One region of the Shimazuella sp. NTD250 genome, then DNA from elsewhere that is predicted to be linked to it. Evidence: riboswitches for the same ligand, from Rfam matches in the RefSeq annotation. Region 1 holds a riboswitch; the other holds the start of a gene.
What was found. A riboswitch is a leader RNA that binds a small molecule or an ion and turns the genes downstream of it on or off. The one in region 1 is predicted to bind S-adenosylmethionine.
Positions count from the first base shown of each region.

Region 1 (9,676 bases):
ATTTGTCAATAAAAAGTCTTTTTTAAACAAAAAGTTTTTGACAGTTATTCGGCTAAATTGTAGCATAAGATAATTAGATACAAACTAGGAAGTGGAAAAATTGCAAACATTTCAATATGCTGATCGACTACAGTCATTACCCAAACAATTTTTTGCCAAATTGGTAGCTGATGTTAATCGATATGTGCAAGCAGGAAAAGATGTCATCAATCTCGGTCAAGGAAATCCTGATCTCCCTACTCCTGATCATATTATTCATTCCTTACAATTAGCAGCTGAAAATCCACAATTTCACAAGTATTCTCCGTTCCGTGGATTTACTTTTCTCAAAGAAGCAATTACTGCCTACTATCAACGAGAATATCATGTATCACTCGATCCAGAAACAGAAGTAGCCATTCTTTTTGGCGGAAAAGTAGGATTAGTAGAAATCGCACAATGTTTTTTAAATCCAGGAGATGTCGCATTGGTACCTGATCCCGGGTATCCTGATTATTGGTCAGGAATTGCCATGTCAGGAGCCCATATGGAAATGATGCCACTTTTAGCAGATAATCAATTTCTCCCTGACTTTCATCAAATATCTCAAGATATTTTAGAACAAGCAAGACTAATGTTTTTAAATTATCCTAACAATCCAACTGCTGCAATTGCAACACCAGAGTTTTTTGTCGAAACCGTAAAACTTGCAACGCAAAACAGTATTTGTGTGGTTCACGATTTTGCATATGGAGCAATTGGTTTTGATGGACAAAAACCACTAAGTTTCTTACAAACTCCAGGTGCAAAAGAAATTGGAATTGAGATCTATACGTTGAGTAAGACCTATAATATGGCAGGTTGGCGGGTTGGATTCGCACTTGGAAATAGATCTGTCATTCAAGCGATTGAACTGCTGCAAGATCATTTTTATGTCAGTTTGTTTGGGGCTATTCAGCAGTCAGCAGTTACTGCTCTTTTAGAATCCCAAGACTGTGTGAAAGAATTGGTTCAAACGTATGAAAATCGCAGAAATACCTTTATTTCCGGTCTAACACAAATAGGATGGAATGTCCCTCAGCCAAAAGGTTCTTTCTTTTGCTGGCTTCCAGTACCTTCTGGGTATACATCCACTACTTTTGCGGCAAAACTTTTAGATCAGGCACATATTGCCGTCGCCCCAGGCATAGGGTTTGGAAAAGCGGGAGAAGGCTATGTTCGAGTAGGTTTGCTCACAGATGAAAAACGATTGGAAGAAGCAGTTTACCGATTGGATCAGTTGGCATTATTTCATTGACAAAAAAATCATATTCATTCATAATCGTACTAACTGTTGCATATAAAATGAAACATTCTCTTATCAAGAGCAGGCGGAGGGACAAGCCCTATGAAGCCCGGCAACCGATTTACCCAATAGGTAGAAACGGTGCTAATTCTTACAGTTTTCAAACTGAAAGATAAGAGGAAGTGGCGTAAACTATTCCCCCTTCCTCTTGGAAGAGGGTTTTTCACTTTTTTTGATAAAGGAGGGATAAGGTATGGGTGCGGCAACTGCAACTTATTTAGTACCAAACAAGGGAAATATACTAGAAAAAGCAGAACAAATCGCCCTTGGACTAACTGTCGGTTCATGGACAAACTTACCTGAGGTAGATCAAACACAACTGGCGAAACACAAAGGAGAAGTCATTTCTGTAAATGAAATCTCTGACGATCAAAGTCTGATCACTATTTCTTATCCAGCGGTCAACTTTTCCGCTGATATTCCTGCCATCCTCACAACTGTATTTGGGAAATTATCCCTTGATGGAAAAGTAAAGCTAGTAGATCTCGATTTCACACCAGAATTAGAAGGGCGTTTTCCTGGACCTACCTTTGGAAACCTAGGTGTTCGCAATCTACTAGAAGTTTCGGATCGACCATTGTTGATGAGTATTTTTAAAGGCATTCTCGGCAGAGACCTAACTTTCTTCAAACAGCAACTACGAGCACAGGCACTTGGCGGTGTTGATATCGTAAAAGACGATGAGATCTTATTCGACAACCCAGCTACACCTTTTGAGCAACGAATCGATGCTGCCAAAAAAATACTTCAAGAAACCGAACACGAAACAGGAGAAACGACATTATATGCTGTAAATCTTACTGGTCGTTCTACTGAACTATTGGAAAAAGCAAAAAGAGCAGTCCAGCTAGGAGCCACCGCATTGTTGTTCAATGTGTTTACATATGGCTTGGACACGTTGCAAGCGTTAGCAGAAGACAAAGATATCTGTATCCCTATTTTGGCACATCCCGCGTTTGGTGGTGCAGTGACTGCATCTGCTCACTATGGAGTAAGCGCACCATTGTGGTATGGGAAATTATTGCGCGCAGCAGGCGCTGATTTGGTCCTATTTCCGTCACCTTATGGAAGTGTAGCACTCGAAAAAGACGCAGCTTTAGGGATAGCACGAGAACTGACTTCCCCACATGAAACATGGAAAAGAGCACTGCCTGTACCATCTGCTGGAATCCATCCAGCGCTTGTTCCAAAGCTGATCGAGGATTTTGGGGTGAATACTGTGATCAATGCCGGCGGCGGCGTACATGGACATCCAGACGGTGCATCTGCTGGTGGAAAAGCATTTCGGCAAGCTATCCAAGCTGTTCAAAAAGGCATTCCGCTAAAAGAAGCAGCCCAAACACACCATGAACTTGCAGCAGCACTTCAACTATGGGGTGATACAGGAAAATGAGCAAACAACCGATTATCTTTTGTGATTTTGATGGAACAATCACTCAATCTGATAACATCGTATCCATTATGAAACACTTTGCCCCTCCACAATGGGAAACACTCAAAGACAAAGTGTTAAGCCAAAGCCTATCTGTCAAAGAAGGTGTAGGCAAAATGTTTTCCTTGTTACCAAGTACGCTCAAAGAAGAAATCATCCAGTATGTAAAAGAAATTGGTATTATTCGAGCTGGATTTGCTGAATTTGTTGCCTTCACAAAAAAACAGAATATCCCTCTTTATATCGTTTCTGGCGGCATTGATTTTTTTGTATATCCGATCTTAGATCGCTATATAGATCGAGATCTCATTTACTGTAATGCAAGTGATTTTTCGAAGGAAACAATTGAAATTATTTGGCCACATGTCTGTGATACCCATTGTTCCAATGATTGTGGATGTTGCAAACCTTCCATTCTACGCCAATTTGACGGCACGAAATACGAGAAAATCGTCATCGGGGATTCAATCACAGACTTACAAGCTGCCAAACTTGCTGATCGTGTCTATGCAAGAGATTTCTTAAGCAAAAAATGTGAAGAATTACAAATACCTTATACTCCATTTGAGCAATTCACAGAAATTATCCAAGATTTAAAAGGGGTTAAGTCAGTATGAGTCTCTTACTAACACGCCTTGAAGAAATCTCATCGATCAAGCAAGAATTGGCTGAAAGAAACTGGTTTCCCGGCACCAGTGGCAACCTATCGATTAAGGTAACTACTAACCCTACTACCTTTTTGGTCACTGCAAGCGGTAAAGATAAAACAAAGCGTACACCTGATGATTTTATATTGGTCGATGAACAAGGAAATCCAGTAGAAGAAACGAATACAAAAGTCTCTGCTGAAACAGCATTACATGTAGAGGTATATAAACGCACGAGTGCTGGATGTTGCTTACATGTCCATACTGTCGACAATAATATTATCTCTGAAATCTACGGTGACCAAGGACAAGTTGTGATCCGCAATCAAGAGCTGATTAAAGCATTTGGTATTTGGGAACAAGATGCCCAAATTGTAGTACCCATTATCGAAAACCTTGCTGATCTTAAAGCACTAGCTGCTTTGTTTGGCAATGCTATCCGACCTCCAGTTCCCGGCGTACTGATTCGAAATCATGGTATTACGGCTTGGGGCAAAAATGGATTTGAAGCAAAAAAGCATTTAGAGGCCTTCGAGTTCCTCTTCTCCTATCAAGTAAAATTACAAATGATAGTTTCATCTAAAATCCAATACATTTAGGAGTGTGTTAACATGGCACAGTTATGTTTTCATGACAACGAAGAACGTGTTTCCAATCAACAAGCAGTGAGTAAGTATTTGGAAAGCCAAGGCGTCATCTATGAACATTGGAACATTACAAAGCTTCCTAACCACCTTCAAGAAAAATATGATCTATCAGACAGCGAAAAAGCAGAGATTATCCAAACTTTTCGAGTAGAAATCGATGATTTATCTGCACGTCGTGGTTATGCGACAGAAGATGTTATCTCTTTATCTCCAAATACTCCAAATCTAGATGAGTTGCTGAACAACTTCCTTAAAGAACACCATCATACTGATGATGAAGTTCGTTTTATTGTGAGTGGTCATGGTATTTTTGCAATCGAAGGACCGAACGGACGATTCGTCGATGTAGAGTTAGAACCTGGAGACCTCATTTCCGTACCGGAAAACTACCGCCATTACTTTACTTTAATGGAGGACAAACAAGTAGTAGCTGTTCGGATTTTTAAAGGAAAAGAAGGCTGGGTTCCCATTTATGAAAAACAGAACTGAGTATTTCACTCAGTTCTGTTTTTCATAATACATCTCTTTTTGGTACTACTAGATAAGAGAATCTTGCAAATAGAGATAACGACACGTTCACTGGTACTACCTTAAATAGAACAATTCGACTACAAACAATTTTATCTACACCAATAATATCCATCTTGACACTCCATACGGCTATAGCCGTAGGATTCTTGGGACGATAGACTCTTGACTATTTCATTACCAAGCTAACCCCGTGTGTCCCACGGTTTATGTATGTTGATTTCCTCTTTGCCGCGACAACTTGGTTTTCGTCTGAAGCGACTAGACATATATTACCATGCGAATATTTGTTTGTAAAGTTATTTTTTCAAAGGTTGGATTGGTGAAGGAAAACTCCTTCTCCTCGTCCAACGATCACTTTCATCTCACGAGTTAAACCATGGATTTTCTCGCTCGCAATGATATTGATATTTTCAAAATCATCCACACAATAAGCCTCATATCCATTTTTGGTTAACATCGACTGCAAACGACTACTAATTTCCTTATCATCTTCTACAATGAGTATGGTGTTCAAAAAATCACTCCTGCTCCACTTTGCTAATATTATATAAAAAACCTGAGCCGGAAAGCTCAGATTTTGGTCTGTTTCTCTTCTCTTATTCTATTGAAACGATTTTTCATAAACTTCGCAGTCCACTCATCTACTCCCCAATAGAAAAAGGACAACACAATCGAACCATATAATACAATTTGACTGAGTATTTTAAACTCTGGCAAGTCCAAAAAGATACCTTTATCCAAAAAGTAATAATATACCAATAGGAAGGTAGAGACAATAATAAGCAGTAGATGAACCCACCGCTTCCATTCACCAGCCCTGATCAAAACTCCATCAACAATCAAACTTACCACAGTCATGAGCAGCGTGATGGAGATAACGATCATCACAGTAGCGCTGATCCCAATCCATACAGCAGGGCCTCCAAAGATGAGACTTGCTCCAAAACCACTTAGCAATCCTATAATCGTTATCAAACCAAATACAATGAGTTTACGAATGAAAGTATACCAAATGTGTTTCCCCATAATTTCCCCTTCTTATAATTTTGCTTCTACTTCTTGTATGTTCCCAAATATTAGCATACAAAAATGACGCTTTTATTTTACCATTAATTGGAATAATTCGACTTATTTTTAGTGAAGGGACTCTCCTCTCTTTTTAGACTAGATTTTTAAACATGACTACATGCAGTCCAATGGGGTCGATTTCAAATACTTCCCCATGCTCCTGGAAACCCATATGTGCATAATAATCCTTTACGTTATAACGTGCATTACACCAAAGTAAATCGCAGTTTTTTTCTTTTAATAGTAATTCCGCATGAGCCATTAACATACTCCCTGCTTTTTGCCGGCGATAATTTGGATCGGTGGCCATTCCACGCAGTTGATAAGGAAGATCTCCACCTAGCCCCGGATAAGAAGCTTGCAGAAAAGTACCTATGCTAATTAATTTTCCTTCCCAAAATACACCTAGATGAATAGTAGAGTTGTCTTCGTCGCCTTTATACATGCAATCTTCTATCGATTGGTTAGGTCGTAAAATTGTGTGTCGCAAATGGTATGTATCACTCGGTTTAATGCGCCTAATAGTTAGCATGCTCGGCTCCTAATCCATAGATTTTATAGTATTATAACTCACTGTTCCAATCGCATAACAACTATTAATAAATATTACTATTAGGAAATGAAAATCTCTTTTCATTTTCGTGACTTTTCCGTTTTATTATTCTTTTTTTGTATATAATAATACAATCTGCTAAGGAGGACTAGTATAAAACATGTGTTATTATATCTCTTTCGCTGTTAAATCCAACACCCATCATAAGGCGTATATGATGCTATCTTCTAATTTAGAGCTTCTTCCAAACAGAAATAAATCTTTCCGAGCACTTGTCCCCCATACTTTTCAAACATACTTTCTGACTACAGAAGTATGTTCTTGTGAACTTTATGAAAAAACAGAAAATCAAATGTACGGATTTCGGGCAGATGTCCTGAACTATTTTAACAGATTAGCGAAATACACGAAAAATATATTTATTCATATTCACTTTTTTCGAAGTGAAATTGAAACGGAAACTCTCCCCATTACCCATACGGAGCACATAAGTCTTAAGAAAATGATGACCACCCAAATGAACCAAGATTGCTTATATCAAATATTATTAGATGAAACCTAAATATCAAACGTAGAGTAGAAAATTAACTTCCAGGCGATTATTATTGATCACCTGGAAGGTCTCATTCTCATCAGTCTAACTACAAAAGCTGTTGCATTATTCAGATGTGCACCTCAGACAAGGGCACAAGTCTCGCTACGTCGCTGTGCCCCTAGTCTCGCTTTGGGTGGGTGGAGCGTCCTTTGTGTTTTTTCAACAACAGACGCGAAACACTCACATCAAGCGACTTTATCCTGTGCTCAATCTTATTTATGCAACAACCTCTACAATATAAAAAACTCGGCCAATATCCAATGCTTTGTTCAAATTATTTCTTTCTTATTTTTAATAGATCATATTGTTCCATAATCCCTTTAAACAATAAAGAGGCGGGAGAAAGCTCTGTGTATTTTTCAATCGCTTCTTCAATGCCTAATTCAATAATAGTATTTTGAACTTGAACAGCCTCTCTATCATTTGAAAAATCATATAAAAAGGCAGCTGCAATTCCTTTTAATAAAAACACCGGTTCTCTTCCCATAATTTCTAAATATTGCCTCGCTGGGCTGACAAGACGGTCATTTGAACCTAATTTTCGAATAGGAGAACGCCCTACCCGTGTTACCTCATCGACAATAAAAGGATTTTGAAAACGTGAAATGATTTTGTGAATGTAATTCGTGTGTTCGTTCGAGTTGAATCCATATTTTTGAATGAGAAACTCTCCGCTTTCTTCTAAAGCTCCCTCCACCAGTCTGCTAACTTGTGGATTTTCCATTGCCTGATTAATTGTCTCCATTCCAAATAAATAACCTAGGTACGCTGCCAATGCATGTCCTGTGTTTACTGTAAATAGTTTTCTTTCTATATACGGTACAAGGTCTGACACATACGTAATCCCATTAATCGGTGGTTTTTCACCCACTATTTTCGTCTCATCTACCACCCACTCATAGAAAGATTCTACTTTAACCATGAGTTTGTCTTCATTTACTTGATTAGGTACAATCCGATCAACTGCTGAATCTGGGAAACCAAATTGCCGGTTGAATTGTTCTCTATCCTTTTCAGGTATAATTTCATAAACTTTTTCTTTTAACAGAGAAGTTCCACCAATCATATTCTCACAAGCGATAATATTGAGAGGCTTTTCTGATTGTTCCATCCGTTCGCACAATCCATCCGCAATTAAATTGGCGATTAAAGGGAGTATGGTGGGGCCAATGGCAGTTGTTACGAGATCTGCTTTGGCAATAGCTTCTATTACTTTCTCTGGGTTATGTTCACTATTGATCGCTCTAACCTTTTTAATCATAACTTCTTTTTGAGAGGGCTCTGCAAGCACCACACGGTATTGTTTTTTCTTATTTATTGTATTTACCATTTCCTCATTCACATCAATAAAACACGTTTCGTATCCAGAATGATATAATAAATTGCCAATAAATCCTCTACCGATATTTCCTGCACCAAAATGGACTGCCAGCATGTTAGTTCACCTCTTCAAAAATAGACATTATCTCTTCTGGAGTTTTTGCTGCAACTAGTTTCTCAATATTTTCTTCTTCGGAACAAACGATAGCAATTTGCGATAAGATCTCTATGTGTTCATCATTTTTCCCTGCAATACCAATAAGCAGTTTTACCATGTTTCCTGCACCAAAATCTACACCCTGAGGAACTTGAACAAAAGATATTCCCGATTCTTTTACAAATTGCTTCGAGTCCTCTGTACCATGAGGTATTGCCACAAAATTCCCCATGTAGGTAGAGGTCAATTTTTCTCTTTCCAACATTTTCTCAATATAATCTGCATCCACATATTGTTTTTCCACGAGGATACTCCCTGTTAATCGAATAGCTTCTTCCTTTGTTTCAACATGTTGATTTAATAAAATGTTTTCTGTTGATAAAATCGATCTTGACATCTTATTCACTCCTAGGTTGCTTTCTTTTTTCATCTAAAAATTGGTCAAATCTTGTGATCAGAAGATCGGTCACTTTTTTTGCTTCATTGGATTGAAAAATAGAGATGTTTTCATCGTTTTCAATTAACATCGAGCTAATATGACTCAACACTTCCAATCCTTGTTCAGACAATTCTAAGGGGGATAAAAGCAAGATAAGTGATTCCATCTTCACGACATCCATATCCATCCCCTCCACCTCAATTGGCTCATGTAACCTATAAACCGAGAGATTAGGTTCTAAAACATGAGATGATCGTGTATGGAATAAACCCATTGCTGTCCCTGGAATACCCAATGCTCCTGCTCTCTGTCTTTCCAGTATTTCTCTTACGATCCTATCAGGATGTTCGATTTTCCGCAGTTCAAAAAGTCTCTTACAGGCTTGATATAAAATCTTTTCTATTGATTGGTGTGAACTTAGATTAATTAATTCGAAACCTTCCAGAATGATCGCGATTGTATTTGCATATTCTTTCATATTTTTCATTTCCTTTATAAATGAGGATCTATTTTTAATAGGTAATTCCCCACGAAAAGAAACAGAAAATGCCCTTTCTGAACCATGTACCATTTTATATTGGTTGATATAGGAACGAATTCGATGAATCTCCTCATTTGTTAAAAAAGGAGAAACGACGATTTGTTCCAAATCAATATCTGGAAGCGGAATCGTTGAAATGACTAGCTGGTAGTCGTGATCTTTTTTCATCTTCTTATATTCCATTGCAGAAATATTGTCGATTTGTTTCAACTCAGGAAACTCTTTTTGTAATTTAGTTGCTAATAGTTTTGAAGTCCCAATTCCACTTGAACAAATGACTAGTGTCTTAAGATACACATCATACTTATTTCCCATCATGGCAGCACCAAAATGCATAACAATATAGCCTATTTCCTCATCCGGAACGAGTAAATCATCAAATACCGTACCCATTGCTTGTTTCACTAGAGAAAAGAGTTCAA
Region 1 covers NZ_JCAJZS010000003.1:16,219-25,894, reverse strand. The annotation lists gene AC5WOF_RS08160 (pyridoxal phosphate-dependent aminotransferase) at 101-1,276, shown strand; SAM riboswitch class I at 1,334-1,443, shown strand; gene AC5WOF_RS08155 (2,3-diketo-5-methylthiopentyl-1-phosphate enolase) at 1,518-2,717, shown strand; gene AC5WOF_RS08150 (2-hydroxy-3-keto-5-methylthiopentenyl-1-phosphate phosphatase) at 2,714-3,373, shown strand; gene AC5WOF_RS08145 (methylthioribulose 1-phosphate dehydratase) at 3,370-4,002, shown strand; gene AC5WOF_RS08140 (1,2-dihydroxy-3-keto-5-methylthiopentene dioxygenase) at 4,015-4,539, shown strand; gene AC5WOF_RS08135 (hypothetical protein) at 4,886-5,095, opposite strand; gene AC5WOF_RS08130 (hypothetical protein) at 5,152-5,607, opposite strand; gene AC5WOF_RS08125 (GNAT family N-acetyltransferase) at 5,741-6,181, opposite strand; gene AC5WOF_RS08120 (hypothetical protein) at 6,363-6,764, shown strand; gene AC5WOF_RS08115 (mannitol-1-phosphate 5-dehydrogenase) at 7,072-8,232, opposite strand; gene AC5WOF_RS08110 (PTS mannitol transporter subunit IIA) at 8,234-8,671, opposite strand; gene AC5WOF_RS08105 (BglG family transcription antiterminator) at 8,673-9,676, opposite strand, start outside.

Region 2 (9,676 bases), on a different contig from region 1:
AGACAGTGTTGAAAATCTCGATAGGGAAATAAAGCTGGGTCTGGGGAGGCCGAAGCGAAGTCGATGATAGGATTTGCATTTTGAATCTGTTGATTTGAGTGTTTCACTACATAATAACCGCTTTGAGGTATCGCATAAATCAAATGCTGCCGTTCTAATTCTGCATATGCGCGAATGATTGTACTCTTGCTGCATTGATATTGCTCAGCTAGTTGTCGGATAGATGGTAAGCTTTGTCCCTCTCTGAAGATGCCATTGATTAATTTTTCTTGTAGATTTTGTATTACTTCTTCATATTTATACATATCGATCATCCTTTTTGTACCGGTACAGTATAGAGAACATAATATTTTCATTAAAAATTTATTTGCGTATAGTAATCTTGAACGGCTGGCCAGCCAAATAATTTATTAGAATGATAGGAGGTTCCCGTAATGAGAACAGGAACCAAAATGGCGTATGCCGCTGCTATTACCTATTCGATACTCATTGGGTTTTCGTTTATGTTTGTGAAATTAATCGTTCATACTGCTTCAGCCTTTGATATTCTGGCTGCTAGGTTTCTACTTGCTTTGGTGATGCTGACTATCCCTATTTTATTTGGATGGATAAAGCTCCAAATAAAGTTTAAAGATATCTTTCAGCTCATTCCGTTAGCAATTTTGTATCCCATTCTTTTTTTTACTTTTCAGACATGGGGATTGTTAGGAGCAACTTCTGCTGAAGGTGGTATCATTCAAGCAACTGCACCAATCTTTACCGCTATTCTAGCCGCTTTTGTTCTAAAAGAAAAAACTAACTTATGGCAGAAATTGTTTTTATTTCTCTCTGTAGGAGGAGTAATTTTTATCTTTGTCATGCAAGGAAACTCGCTTTCGATCGAACATCTCGGCAGTATTGGATTTTTGCTTTTGTCTATTTTTTCTTTTGCAGTATACACCATATTGGTGCGTCGTACTGGTCAAACCTACAATTCATACGATTTGAGTTATGTGATCATCATGCTAGCTTCTATCTGTTTTATCATCATTAGTATTGTGGGGCACGTTTTAAGTGGAACAGTGGATGAGCTAGTCAAGCCATTATATCAGCCTATATATCTATACAGCATTTTTTACTTAGCAGTTTTTAGCAGTGTTTTCTCAATTTTGCTTTCCAATTATGCCCTTTCCAAATTAGAAGCTTACAAAGTGAGTGTGTTTAATAACTTGAGTACATTAGTCTCCATTTTAGCAGGAGTTGTATTTCTCGATGAACCGATCACTTCTGTTCATGTAATTGGTGCCATCATGATCATAGTAGGGGTTATTGGAACCAATTTAGCAGGTCAATGGACTAGGTTATCGAAAAAAAAAGGTTCATATGTATAGATAGAAAAAGAACCATCCTTGATTTTCTCTAGGATGGTTCTTTTTCTATCTGTAATTATTGCCGAGAAGAAGAAGAGGTAAAGAAATTACCAATTGTACTAAAGAGACTTCCAAGCCATTCAAAGATGGTATCAAAGAATCCTTGAGGGTTAACACTCAATACATCACTAAGACTACCGCGTAGTTTGGAAATCTGATCGCTCAATTGGCTATAGTCGATATCAAGGGTAGAAAATGCTTGCCCGTATTGAACCAATTGGTTGATGGTAGTTTGATTTAGGTTAATATTTAAGTCACCTGCAACATTGACAATAATATCTCTATATTCTTGTGGAGTTGATGGTTTTTGTGTTGCAATTTCTTGTTTTAAGTTGTTCATGAACTGAGCAGCTTGGTTACCTGCAGTTTGTGAATTACCACCGATATCTTTTGCGACATCTTGGGTTCTTACAATCTCTTGGTTTGCTACTTGTTTCTGATTTTCACTGATTTGTTTGCCGGTTGCTTTTTCAAATGCTTTAATGATTCCAGTAAGAGCAGCAGTACCAGACACTCGGATTGGAGCAGTTACATAAATGTCTGCATCTTTTACTCCAGCTGTAATCGCAGCATTTGCGTACATCGCATCGGTGATCGAAGTAATATTATTTGTTTTTACGGATATTCCTGACCCGTTAGCAGCGATTGTAATTTTCGCTGAGGATAAGGCACGTGTTCCAATGGTTGCAGCAGACATATATTTTCCAAGGTATTGGTGTTCTTCTTGGTTTGTAACATAAATTTTGCTTACATTGCTAGGTACTTGCATTTCCGCCAAAATACTATCCTGTTGTTGTAAAGTTAGGTCTTTCCCTAATGTTACAACCGTATCTCCTTCAACTGCATCGGCAAAGGCTCCAGTAGGAAGAGCAATCGTAAATGCGGTCAAAACAGAAAGTGTTACCAAAGAAAGCTTTGATAAAAGTTTCAAAGTCAAACCTCCTTAAAAAGTAAGAGACAAGTACAAAAAGGGCTTACAGTCCCTCTTCATTTTACCGTTTTGTGTCTCGGAAGTGAACAGAAATTTATTTAAATACAGGTTCTTTGTACTGTGCTAGTTTTTCAAGAGATGTCTTATCAACATCAGCGTGCAAACTATTGCCATGAGAATCCATCGTCACAATAGCAGCAAAATTTTCCACATTTAAATGCCACATTGCTTCTGGTACCCCAAAATTTAAGAAATCTGCCCCTTCTACGTCTTTGATACACTCTGCATAGTATTGTGCAGCTCCACCGATGGCATTGAGGTAAACAGCGCCATGTTCCTGTAGACCTTTTAACGTTCTTGCGCCCATTCCACCTTTTCCGATGACTACTTTCATGCCAAATTTTTTGATGAGATCCGATTGATATGGTTCTTCTCGGATACTAGTGGTTGGACCAGCCGCTTTTACATGCCATTTTCCTTCCTCATCCTTGAGCATAACAGGTCCACAGTGATAAATAACACTTCCTTCTAGATCAACAGGAGAATCATGATCCATCAAATATTTATGAAGTGCGTCTCGACCTGTATGAATCAAACCATTTATCACCACAACATCTCCAACTTTGAGATCGCGAATTTGTTCTTCGGTGATAGGGGTAGTAAGTACTACTTGGCGATTTGAACTCTTAGATTCTTCTTGGATTTTTGGCTTTCCTTGTACTTTTGGTCTTTCTTCTTTGTATAACCAGTTTTGGATTTCTCCCGTTGCCGGATCGATCGCAACTCCTTGTCGGCGAAAAGCCCAACAATTATATGCAACCGAAACAAAGAAACTCGCTGGTAGACGGTTCATAACACCGATTTTACAACCAAGTAAAGTGGTATTTCCACCAAATCCCATGGTACCAATGCCTAATGTATTTCCTTTTTCTAAAATATAATTTTCTAATTTAGCAAGGTCTTCGATTGGATTTACATCGTCCACATGTCGGAATAATTGCTGCTTTGCAAGTTCGTAACCAGTGGTACGATCCCCACCAATCCCAACTCCAATAAAACCGGCACTGCACCCTTGTCCTTGAGCTTGGTAAATACTGTGCAAGATACACTTGCGAATTCCATCTAGATCTCTTCCTGCACGACCTAATCCTTCTAATTCAGTTGGAAGGCTGTATTGAATGTTTTTATTCTCACAGCCTCCTCCTTTTAAAATAAGCCGAACATCAATGTAATCTTTTTCCCATTGATGAAAGTGAATAACAGGTGTTCCAGGTCCCAAATTGTCCCCCGTATTTGCTCCGGTTAAGGAATCAACAGAGTTAGAGCGAAGTTTTCCTTGTTTGGTAGCTGTTGCAATAGCATTTTTGATTGCTTTTTCCATCTCTAATTGATTGGCACCTATTGGTACATGAAGGATAAAAGTCGGCATACCTGTATCTTGGCAGATAGGAGACACTTTTTCCTCTGCCATTTGAATGTTTTCCGTAATTCTTGCAAGTGCCAATGCTGATCGAGTCCCACTGTCTTCTTGTGCAGTTGCTTTGTCGATTGCTTCCCTTACATCTGGTGACAATTGGGTAGATGTATCTGTGATCAGGGTAAGCATGGATTGTTCAAATGATTGCATGTCAAAAACCTCTCTTTTTTCGCCACAAAGTCAACTTTATTTTAACATACTCGTGCAAGATGTCTTTTGGAAAAACAATGATGCTTCTATAGGAAAATAAATTGATTTAAACTTTTTTTATTAAATTACAAAATTATCATATGGCTTTATGAGTTGTAATCGTTTTGAGGGTATCAGCCGGTGCGAACTTATGAATTTTGAATATATAAAAAGTATGCAGAGCGAAGATGAGAGGTGCGAGAAATGAAGAAGAGAAAAAAGTCTAATGTAGAAAACCAAATTTATTCAAATAGAGTTCTTCGATCTGAATTCGATAGAAATTGGAAGACTAGACTGACAAGAAATGGATATGTAGAATATATTGCTACTGCAAATAGAGCTAAAGTTATTGTACTTTTGGCAGGTGGATTACAAAAACAACTCATTTTCCCCAGAGGCGGGAGAATCTTAGTCGGCGGTGGAGGAACAAGCCACTATAGTAAACCACATAAAGCTGTATCCATTTAAGAGTATACAGAGGAGATGGAAAGATGAATCTACTGGTGAGACATTAAGATAACGAAAAAACTCCCTATTTAGAAAGGGAGTTTTAAATCCATTCATGTGCCCAATTTTCGATCGAGTCGAGTACGGGTTGTAAGGCTTTTCCTTTTTCCGTAAGTGTATATTCAATGCGGACAGGTGTCTCGGGATAAACTTGCCGATTGATTAGTCCAGACGCCTCTAATTCTTTTAGGCGTTCAGCTAACATCCGTTCGCTCATCTGCGGTATATGCTCCCGGATATCACGAAAACGGCGTTTTTCCTCCATGAGAACCCGCAAGATAAGACCCGTCCATTTTTTTGCTAAAATTTCAATTGCAGCTTCAAATTTAGGACAGATGCAGCTTTCCACCGAATTCCCTCCACTTCTTAACAGTTAGCGACTTATTTTTTATTTATTATAGCATAGTATGTACGCTTCGTGTCTTGAAAACACTCTCTAATTTGTGTATTGGAATATCCTTTTGTTAATAAATAACGAAATTGATCAAGAAGCAACGGGGACCAATTTAAACCAAGTGCGGTTTGTGTAAAGGAATGGGCAGCTATCTCACGTAGTCTCAAAAGAGACCGTTTTACTAAAAATGGCCCTCTCTGTTTCAGGACAACAGGTCGGAACTTTTCATCTGTTCTTCCGATTGTTGTTTCTTCCAAATGGTGAAACCATTCATGGTAAGCATGTAATGCGATTAAATCAATTTGGAGAATGTTTCCGATTTCTTTTGATATAAATTGTTGAATTTCTCTCATTGAATTTTTATAGATGAAAATGGTTTGCTTTTTTTTATGATATTGTGCTCGAATGGTAGATTGCTCAGGATGTTGATCTAGTAAACGAATACGAATATCTTCTTTTAGCACATGATTAAAAAAATCGAGATGATTCATGTCCATATATCGCTTTGCTGTTTGTTCTCCTATATGAATAGCTTTCTGAAGATAGTCTTCCAACTCTTCCTCAGGTAAAAAAGAGTAGTAAGGATCACGTTCTAACTCTAAAAAGGACAGGTAAAGAGGAGATAGATATGGCCAATATTTCTCCCAATCGAATTGAATATTACTTTTGGTTTGTAAAATAGACATAAAAACTCCCCGTTTCCTGTTTTTTTACATTTATGAACGGGGAGGCTTGGCTCATTCCTGTAACAATTTAAGAAACCATTTTTTTAAGTCAATAAGGCGTAGGTGTTCTGGTTGATGATCCATGCCTGTTACAATCATAGGTACAAGGGAATCTAAATGATGTAAGGAACCATGGGAAGCTCCTTTATGTTTAGGTGAGGCTTTTCCTATTAACTCGTAACCGGGAGATATGGTAATAATTACATTTCGACTTGCAGGGTCCATTGCTCCCGCTAAACGGGATAATGCGTCAGGATAGAGACCATACTGGATTTGATGATCATCCAGTGTCAAGTCTAAAATAGAAATATCTCCTTCAAGCTGCCATTTTTGATTATATTCATCTGTGTAATCTCCATCTGGTCGGAAGCTTAAAGCTCCATCGGTTTGTCCGCTTACTACATGGATCCATTTATCTTCTGACTGCCATGCAATTACATCTAATTTTTTTTCGGTCTTACATAAACGGACTATGTCTTGATAAGATATTTTATCATCCAAAATAGTTATATAACTCATTCGCTCATTTACACAAGTGATGAGTTGGTCTTGCGGTTTTGGTGTATCTCTTGAAAGTGGCATAATCGAATAAGGTTGTAGTGTTTTTCGTAGGTCTACATAAGTATCTTTTTTCATCATGTTGGTCTGACCACTATCCCCTAGAACGATGAAATTACATTTTTGAATAGCTTCTTCCCATGAACCAAAGGCATTTAAAATGGGACTGATCTCTTCATCGACTTTTTTTATCCCTTTTCCTTCAGATGTTCCTTTTTTATGTACAATCGTGTCATTTCCTGGGAAATAAACGAGAGAAAGGGGTGGTAATTTGTCTTCTTCGATTAGGGAGATAATTTCTATCGATGAAAAATGATCATTCATACCAAATTTAGACAATGGGGTTTTTGGAAGCGGCTTTTTTGTTATGTTGAAAAGAGAGCCGAATGAGAAATATGATGGTACAGATGCTTCCACATTTCTAGGTAGCAAACCAAACAGCCATGCTAACCAAGGCGTTTTTAGTGTTGCGGGTTGGTTGCCGCGGTAAATCATTGAATTAATAGAAGCAGTAGGCTTTTCTGTTGCTTCGTGAATAGTTTCCACATCTCTGCTTATTAATTTTTGATTTAATTGCATGATTGCAGCATGGAGCACACGTTTCAGTCCGAAAAATAAAATTTCTTTTGGGCCAGTACCAAAGTTGAACACTTTTTTTTGCTGGGAATGATAATAGGTAAGACCATAAATTCCATGTTTGTTGGGAGGTTCACCTGTTAACATGGTAGTATCAATAGACACAGACATTGTAGGAAATGTACTGACTACTCTAGGAAAATAAGTTCCATTATCACGTAGAAACTGTAGAGTGGGAGCCCGACCCGCTTGGATTTCTTCTTGTAACGGGGTGTCCATTAAGGTGTCGATTAACAAGCATATAATTGGTTTATGTATAATGAAAGTTCCCTCCTTCATCTGTTCAACCATATAATTATCTTTCCACCAAAAAATTCCTTCTATGTAAAGGGTGATTGTAATGGATTTTCTTACAAAAATTTCTAAAAAAGAAATAACTACTCGAATCGAGTGTTTACAATCGGGACTACGCAAGCATGAAATTCCGGCAGCTCTTATTACACAAAATGTAGACCTTTTCTACTACACAGGATCTATGCAAAACGGTTTACTCTATGTTCCTGATTCAGAAGATCCTGTGTTTTATGTGAAAAAAAGCGTTGTTCGTGCAACAGAGGAAAGTTCTATTGAAGTGGAGCCATTAGGGAGAATGAGAACATTAGGAGAGCGTATACAGGCTCGTTTTGGTAAACCTAATACATTAGGATTGGAACTTGATGTGTTACCTTATCAGTTAGGTGTTCGTTATCAGCAGATGCTAGATACAGAAATCAAAGACATCTCTCCTATTATTCGCTTGCAGCGTGCAGTAAAATCAAACTACGAGCTAGCGCAGATTCAGCAGGCTGCTATATTAGTAGATGAAGTTATTCAACAATTGCCTGCTTGGATATCAATAGGTATGACAGAAGTACAATTAGCAGCGAAAATGGAGCAATATTTACGAGTACGTGGAAATATAAATCTCAATCGAATGCGAGGTTACAACCAAGAGTTGTCACTGGGGATGGTAGCTTCTGGTGCGGCAGCAGCAACCCCGACTTATTTTGATGGTCCTGCTGGCGGCTTAGGATTGACAGTTGCTAGTCCACAAGGTGCAAGTTTCAAAAAATTAGCTCAAAACGAACCAATTTTACTCGACTTTAGCACAGTAGTAGAAGGCTATATGATTGATCAAACTCGAATAGCTGTCATTGGTACACTTGAAGACGATCTGGTACAAGCATATGAAGTAAGTCGAAACCTTTTGCGTGCTGTAGAACAGTTAGGAAAACCAGGAGTTACATGGGAGAGTTTATATCAGCATGCTTTAAAAATAGTGGAAGATGCTGGTTTACAAGCTCATTTTATGGGATTTGGGGAAGATCAAGCGAAATTTTTGGGACATGGAGTAGGTTTGGAAATTGACGAGTTCCCCATTTTGGCAAAAGGATTTCAACAACCCTTACAAGAGAATATGGTCATTGCAATCGAGCCTAAATTCACGTTTCCTGGCAGGGGTGTTGTCGGAATAGAAAATACATATGTCGTCAAAAGTAATGGATTAGTATCTCTATCCATTTCTAGCGAAGATGTCATCACTATTTAAAAAGGCTTTGACTGCAAGGAAATAGTATTTTTAACCCAATAACTAGACATCCAATCATGGATAGGGTTGTAGCTGCCTATCCATGATTTCTATAGATAGATGATTATTTCACCAACATTGATAGAAAAGTAATATATATGATAAAATTAGTTTGATAAAAATAAATAAATATTATATTTAAAGATTTTCTCTTATCAAGAGTGGCGGAGGGACTGGCCCGATGAAGCCCGGCAACCAATTGATCTTGATCAATAAGGTGCCAAATCCTGCAGGAATTCCTGGAAGATAAGAGAAGAAGCGGTGTCGAAAACCAGCCTCTTCTCTTAGGAGAAGAGGTTTTTTATGTGAGGAAATGGGTCAGGAGGATGAACAAATGAAAAAAATGGAGACGGAATTAGCGCAGATAGGCTGTAGAAAGGAACCGAAGACAGGAGCTATTAATTTTCCAGTTTATTTTGCAACTGCTTATGAACACGTTGGTGGGGTAAGTACAGGTTATGACTATACGCGGACAGCTAATCCGACCCGAGATGTGCTGCAAGAAAGCATTGCAAGATTAGAACAAGGAGATGAAGGTTTTGCTTGTAGTTCAGGAATGGCAGCCATTCAAACGGTAATGGGATTGTTTTCACAAGGAGATCATTTGATCGTCTCTCTTGATCTTTATGGAGGAACTTATCGATTGTTTGAAGAAAACCTTCGACGCTTCGGTTTGGACTTCACTTATGTAGATTTGCGTAATCTTGAGGATGTAGAAAGTTCCATCCAGGCCAACACACGAGCTATTTTTATCGAAACACCTACCAACCCATTGATGCAGGTCGCTGATATACAAGCGCTTTGCAGCCTAGCTCGCAGACATCAGATCATAACTATTGTGGATAACACTTTTTTGACCCCATACTACCAACGTCCGATTGAATTAGGTGCTGATATCGTCATTCATAGTGCAACGAAGTATTTAGGTGGTCATAATGATGTACTCGCTGGTCTGATCGTGACAAAAGGATCTGAATTATCAGAGCGTGTAAGATACTTGCATAACGCCATAGGGGCAAGTTTAGGACCTCATGACTGCTACTTGTTGATGAGGGGGATGAAAACACTCGCTTTACGGATGGATCGTCATGAAGAAAATGCTCTACAGTTAGCACATTTTCTTCGTGAGCATCCGTTGATCAAGGGAGAAGTATATTATCCAGCTCTCGATGAAAAGGGAAAAGATACACACCTAAAACAAGCTAGTGGATTTGGAGGTATGCTGTCCTTTCGACTAGCTGATGCTAATCTTATCCGACCGTTTTTGCATCACTTGAAATTGA
Region 2 covers NZ_JCAJZS010000002.1:500,287-509,962, reverse strand. The annotation lists gene AC5WOF_RS07455 (aminotransferase-like domain-containing protein) at 1-305, opposite strand, end outside; gene AC5WOF_RS07450 (DMT family transporter) at 435-1,370, shown strand; gene AC5WOF_RS07445 (DUF1002 domain-containing protein) at 1,426-2,340, opposite strand; gene AC5WOF_RS07440 (fumarate hydratase) at 2,435-3,967, opposite strand; gene AC5WOF_RS07435 (hypothetical protein) at 4,211-4,474, shown strand; gene AC5WOF_RS07430 (winged helix-turn-helix transcriptional regulator) at 4,557-4,862, opposite strand; gene AC5WOF_RS07425 (hypothetical protein) at 4,895-5,593, opposite strand; gene AC5WOF_RS07420 (alkaline phosphatase family protein) at 5,645-7,117, opposite strand; gene AC5WOF_RS07415 (M24 family metallopeptidase) at 7,167-8,354, shown strand; SAM riboswitch class I at 8,543-8,646, shown strand; gene AC5WOF_RS07410 (aminotransferase class I/II-fold pyridoxal phosphate-dependent enzyme) at 8,728-9,676, shown strand, end outside.
Region 2: it holds a riboswitch for S-adenosylmethionine, as region 1 does, so the genes downstream of both, AC5WOF_RS07410 (aminotransferase class I/II-fold pyridoxal phosphate-dependent enzyme) here and AC5WOF_RS08155 (2,3-diketo-5-methylthiopentyl-1-phosphate enolase) in region 1, are expected to answer to the same signal.